Regions from separate parts of the Vibrio astriarenae genome, predicted to be linked through region 1. Evidence: riboswitches for the same ligand, from Rfam matches in the RefSeq annotation. Region 1 holds a riboswitch; the other holds the start of a gene.
What was found. A riboswitch is a leader RNA that binds a small molecule or an ion and turns the genes downstream of it on or off. The one in region 1 is predicted to bind thiamine pyrophosphate.

Region 1 (3,211 bases):
AGTAGCAAACCTAGACGTATAGGCCGTCGCTTTTTCATCATAGAGTCATCAGAACACCGCCAACTCGGCGGTGTTTTTTTTGTTTATAACGTCATAAAAAATAAGGAGAAGAAAAATAATTTTGTTTTTTCGCTTGAAAGTGATTTGTCGCGTCCACATATCTATTTATGAAGAGGCTGAGGTACTTGCTAGAGACTAGAAGTGCTTCAACTCTGAACGTGTTGACTGGCTGTCGCTCAAGAGAGGATAGGTCAGCAGCAGATGACTTTTAAATCGATCCCAGATATGTCCCAGCATCGTCCAAGGTGAGACCAGTGGAGTATCAAAAGGATCTCTTAGCCAGTACCTCGATCACTCTCAGTGTCGATTGAGTGCGTTCACGCTAAGACTATTGCTTACTAAAAAGGATAGCATTATGAGAACTGTAGATTTCACACCACTATACCGCAACGCAATTGGCTTCGATCGTCTATTCAACATGATGGAAGCAAACACAGCGAAAAACAGCTCAGGCGGTTACCCTCCATACAATATTGAACAGAAAGATGATAACCACTACCGCATTACAATGGCTGTAGCCGGTTTCGCTGATGACCAAATCGACCTTACTCAAAAAGAGAACATGCTGATCGTTAAAGGTGAGCGTAAAGCAGATGAGGGCAAGAACTACGTTTATCAAGGTATCGCAGAGCGTGATTTTGAGCGTAAGTTCCAATTGGCTGATTATGTGAAGGTAACTGGCGCAACAATGGAAAATGGCTTACTGCATGTGGACCTAGAGCGCGAAATCCCTGAAGCGATGAAACCTCGCAAGATTGCCATTAATGGCAGCAACTTGCTAGAAGGTTAATCTCTACTAAATTCGAATAGGGTGCCCAAGTGGCACCCTTTTTTACGTCTATTAATTGCCAGTCGATAAAACGGCCTAAAAGTGACTCCTGTAACTTTTTCATTTTATTGTTGTTTGTGGGTAATCACGTATACTTGTTTGCATGATTTTTCGACACTTTTGACGGATGGGAGAGGATAAATGGGGCAACTTTCCATTTTGGGCTTTATTGCACTTGGTGGCGCATTTGGTGCTTGTTCTAGATATTTAGTTTCGGAGTTGTGTGTACAGCTTTTTGGTCGTGGATTCCCTTATGGCACACTGACAGTCAATGTGGTGGGTTCTTTTGCTATGGGTTGCTTGATTGCCGCATTCGAAAACGAGATGCTTGCTACCGAACCATGGCGTCAGATCATCGGGCTTGGCTTTCTAGGCGCGCTGACGACCTTCTCGACTTTCTCAATGGACAACGTGCTGCTGATGCAGCAGGGGGCATTCTTTAAGATGGGATTGAATGTCTTGTTGAATGTCTTGCTAAGTATTTCGGCAGCATGGATCGGCTTTCAATTTTTGATAAAGAGCTAACAATATTCAGTGATCCGATTGGTTTGTCGCCAACATTTTCTTATAATCAAACCACTCACAGCAACATAGTGAGCTGATACTTGTCGGAGTGCCTTTAGGCTGAGACCGTTCATTCGGGATCCGTTGAACCTGATCTGGTTAATACCAGCGAAGGGAACAAGAGAAAGCGTTCACCAAGCTCTATGTGAACCTTATTAAGCTCGAAAGAACCGCTCAACTTCTCTTTCGATGCCTCTTGTCGCATCTATCCGCCAAGCATTTTTATCCCAAATTTGTCATAAAGGAAAAATGCTATGTCGAATCGCAAGCAAGCGAGACTGGAAGCCAAACAGTTTATTGATAACCTCTCTGTTCAACCATACCCAAATTCCACCAAGGTGTATGTTGAGGGATCTCGCCCTGATATTCGCGTGCCAATGCGCGAAATTTCGTTATCCGATACCTTGATTGGGGGGACAAAAGACCAACCTATTTACGAGCCAAACGAGGCCATTCGTGTCTATGATACCTCCGGTGTTTACACCGACCCAGAGCACGAAATTGACCTATATAGCGGCTTGCCGAAGCTACGTGAAGCGTGGATTGAAGAGCGCAGTGATACCGAGCTTGTTGATGAGGTGAGCTCGGTATACACCAAGCAGCGCATAGAAGATGAGACACTTGATGAGCTGCGCTATGGCAATTTGCCGCGTATTCGTCGAGCGAACGAGGGGCAATGTGTCACTCAGTTGCACTATGCACGCAAAGGTATCATCACTCCTGAGATGGAGTATATTGCCATTCGCGAGAACATGGGGCGCGCTAAATATCGCGATCAAGTGCTTACTCAACAGCACCCTGGTCAGCACTTTGGTGCTAATTTACCGCAACACATTACGCCTGAATTTGTACGTCAGGAGGTAGCCGAGGGGCGTGCCATTATCCCATCTAATATCAACCATCCAGAATCTGAGCCAATGATCATTGGCCGTAACTTCTTGGTTAAAGTGAATGCCAATATTGGTAACTCTTCTGTTTCGTCTTCAATCGAAGAGGAGGTGGAGAAACTGGTTTGGTCAACGCGCTGGGGAGGCGATACCGTCATGGATCTCTCGACTGGGCGAAATATTCACGAGACGCGAGAGTGGATTCTGCGCAACAGTCCCGTGCCTATCGGCACGGTTCCCATGTATCAAGCACTGGAGAAAGTGAATGGCATTGCTGAAAACCTCAACTGGGAGGTGATGAGAGATACGCTAATTGAGCAAGCAGAGCAGGGGGTAGATTACTTTACAATTCATGCAGGCTTACTCCTAAGATACGTTCCAATGACGGCAAAACGTGTGACAGGCATCGTCTCTCGTGGCGGCTCTATCATCGCTAAATGGTGTCTAGCGCACCATCAAGAGAGCTTCCTATACACCCATTTCCGTGAGATTTGTGAAATATGCGCCAAGTACGATGTTGCTCTTTCATTGGGTGATGGGCTGCGTCCTGGCTCGATTGCAGATGCCAATGATGAGGCGCAGTTCGCTGAGCTCCGTACTCTGGGTGAGCTGACCAAAGTCGCTTGGGAGTATGATGTTCAAGTGATTATCGAAGGCCCTGGTCACGTGCCGATGCATATGATTAAGGAGAACATGGATGAGCAGCTTAAGCATTGTCATGAAGCACCATTTTATACACTTGGTCCACTCACCACTGACATTGCACCTGGCTATGACCATATCACCTCAGGGATTGGGGCAGCGATGATTGGTTGGTATGGCTGCGCAATGCTGTGTTATGTGACGCCAAAAGAGCATCTGGGGCTGCCAA
Region 2 (3,211 bases), 1.1 Mb from region 1:
GTGGGTAATCAATACCACAGTCTTACCCTTTAGTAGCTGCGCTGACAAGGTTTGCAACTTATGACGGGTCACAGCATCGAGAGCAGAGAAAGGCTCATCCATTAACACCAACGGCTTGTCTTGCATTAGCGTACGGGCGAGCGCGACGCGCTGTCGCATGCCACCTGAAAGTTGGTCCGGCATGCTGTGAGCGTAATCTTGTAATCCAACTTGGATTAGTAACTTGGACGCTTTATCTCTTACATCATCAGTCGAAGATGGGCTCTGTGAGCGAGCAAAGCGCTCACTCAGACAGACATTGTCTATCACGCTGAGCCAAGGCAACAACAGGTCTTGCTGAGCCATGTATGCGATGCGCTCATCAATGGGCTCTCCGTCACTGGTGGCCAACTCGCCTTGCCAATCTATTTTGTCTTCTAACAACCCAGCAAGGTAGCGCAGTATCGTCGTTTTGCCACAACCACTACGCCCAAGGATCACCGTCCACTCCCCAGCTTTCAAAGACATATTGAGACCGGCCAGCGTTGGCTTATCAGCATCAAGGTATTGCAGTTTCGCATTGCAAATCTCAATGCCCATCGCGCTAGCGGACATTATTGTGACCATCGTAGAAGTGGTGAACAGGGCCATGACCTTGACCGACATTCAACTCATCAGCGTGTTGAATTGCCTCGGTAATGTACTGCTTGCCCAATGCCACAGCGGCATGTAGGTCATTGCCTTGCGCCAAGTATGAGGCGATGGCAGAAGAGAGCGTACAACCTGTACCGTGGGTGTTCTTGGTTGGGAATCGCTTAGCACTGATGAGTTCTGCACTCTCTTCGGTGATGAGCAAGTCATTACTATTCTCGTCCTTTTCAAGGTGACCCCCTTTGAGCAACACCGCTTTTGCTCCCAGAGCGCGCAACTCTGCGATCATCGCCTTCATTTGCGCTTCAGTTTCTGGCACCGGGTTGCCTGTAAGCGCGGCGCCCTCTGGCAAGTTTGGGGTAATAATGTCAGCCAGCGGAAGTAACTCAGATTTCAGGGTTGAAATCGCAGACTCCTCCAACAACAAGTCACCACTTGTTGCCACCATCACAGGATCGATAACCAAACATTTCGGCTGGTATTGCTTAATCTTCTGGGCAACAACCTTAATAATGTTCGAATCCGCCAACATACCCACTTTTACAGCGACAATGTTCAAATCGGTAAATACGGCATCCAACTGGCTTTCAACGTGGTCAAGCGGAATCGGGAAAATAGCGGAGACGCCCTGAGTGTTTTGAGAAGTAATCGCGGTGATCACTGAGCAGGCGAAGCTGCCTGTTGCTGACATTGCTTTGATATCGGCTTGAATACCTGCACCACCACCACTGTCAGAGCCAGCGATAGTAAGAACAATAGGTGTAGGTGTTATGTTTGAACGAGTTGCGTCTGTCATGATCGCTCCTAATGCGAGACGCAGAGGAACGGGCTTTGATTATATGAGGCTCAATTGAGATCAATCAGCCAGTAACGAGCAATCAAAGCGCGATAGTTCCCTACGTCAGTGTTAACTGAATCAGGTTCAACGGGTCTCTAAATTCGATCTCAGCCACAAGTGGCCCCCCGACTATTGGCGCTTATCATATCAGTGAAGTCTCTATTGATGTACTTCTTTTTGATGTTGTGCTCTTAGTTTGAGATATGGCCACCTAGACGACCATTTCTTGGTCTTGTATGCAAAAAGGTGGCAGCTCTTCATCTTGTAAGCTCTGATTAAACTGCGTGATATAGCGCTCTACTTCGCCTAGAGGGAACTGGCTTTTCACCACAACCAACTGCTCTAATCGAAGTGCATTTGTAAGCATAAACTGCGTCACAAAGCTCTGCTCTCCATCATCATATTGAATCAACCGCCCTTCACTCTCGATATAGGACATGAGTGTTTGTTCCAGTGCTCGAGGTTCTAGCGTCGACTGAATGTGATACGCATAACCGTCTTGAATCTTCTGCCTTGCCCAGTATTCAACGTCATCGAGAGCTATAGGCGTTCGTGTTGTAAACAAGGCCTGACTTTTGTAGTCACACGCTTCAATCTTTACTGGTGTGTGTTTAAATTCGGGCTGGCCAGACACGCTATCAATATAAGGTGCAATCAGGTTACAAGGCTTACTGTTCTTAGCGGTCAGTCCATTCCAGTGAATTGGAACAAATAGCTCTCCTACTTTTTGGTCTGTAGAGAGCATCACTTTAGCCAGGCAGTGACCGTGTGCGCTGGAAAGTTTCGCAATACTCTTTTCTTGCAGCTTATATCGCTGAGCCGTCTCGGGATGAACCAAAACGTAAGGCTCCGGCATATGCTCGCCTAGCTGAGCAGCTAACCCTGTTCTGGTCATGGTATGCCAGTGGTCTCGTACACGGCCGCTGTTAAGTAACAGTGGATAATCACCGTTAGTGGCACTTTGTGGTGCCCTATGATTGACAGGAATGAAGCAAGCACGACCATCTTGTGTGTAGAAGTGACCATCAGCAAAAAAGCGCTTATTGACTACCTTGTCCTGCTGCTCAATCACTGGCCACTGCTGAGGTTTAAGAACGCTATACCCCTGATCGTCGAGTCGGCTTAATCCAATCAATGAAAAGTCACGTTCGCCATTTTCATTATCTAACGTTGTTAGCTGAGCATACTCCCTGAAAATTTCACCTTCGTGTAGATAATCAAAAGCCTCAGCAAAGCCCATTTTCTGTGCGACCTGTGAAATCACCCACCAATCGGGCTTTGCCAGCCCGGGACTTGGCAAAATTCGTCTTTGACGCGAGATGCGACGCTCAGAGTTAGTGACGGTTCCTGATTTCTCACTCCAACCTTGCACTGGTAACACCAAGTCAGCTAATGCCGTTGTTTCTGTTTGTGCAATGCAATCAGACACCACCACAAACGGACAAGCCTCTAGTGCCGCCTTCACTTTATTGGAGTTGGGTAGGCTCACCGCAGGGTTGGTTGCCATGATCCACACCGCTTTGATTTTGCCGTCAGCCATGGCATCAAACATATCGACCGCTTTAAGCCCTGGCTTGCTCGCAAGATCAGGAGCGCCCCAAAACTCACTGACTCTGTGGTGATCTCCAGGGTTATCAAGCTCCATATGACCACAGAGCATGTTAGCGAGTGCGCCAACTTCACGTCCCCCCATCGCATTCGGTTGACCCGTTACCGAGAAAGGACCACAACCCGGTTTACCGA

Region 2: it holds a riboswitch for thiamine pyrophosphate, as region 1 does, so the genes downstream of both, thiD (bifunctional hydroxymethylpyrimidine kinase/phosphomethylpyrimidine kinase) here and thiC (phosphomethylpyrimidine synthase ThiC) in region 1, are expected to answer to the same signal.

What each region holds. Positions count from the first base shown of each region.
Region 1 covers NZ_CP047475.1:3,112,559-3,115,769, reverse strand. The annotation lists gene gyrB (DNA topoisomerase (ATP-hydrolyzing) subunit B) at 1-22, shown strand, start outside; gene GT360_RS14485 (Hsp20 family protein) at 416-850, shown strand; gene crcB (fluoride efflux transporter CrcB) at 1,031-1,414, shown strand; TPP riboswitch at 1,489-1,587, shown strand; gene thiC (phosphomethylpyrimidine synthase ThiC) at 1,708-3,211, shown strand, end outside.
Region 2 covers NZ_CP047475.1:2,029,163-2,032,373, forward strand. The annotation lists gene GT360_RS09530 (ABC transporter ATP-binding protein) at 1-594, opposite strand, end outside; gene thiD (bifunctional hydroxymethylpyrimidine kinase/phosphomethylpyrimidine kinase) at 584-1,426, opposite strand; TPP riboswitch at 1,507-1,606, opposite strand; gene GT360_RS09540 (molybdopterin oxidoreductase family protein) at 1,680-3,211, opposite strand, start outside.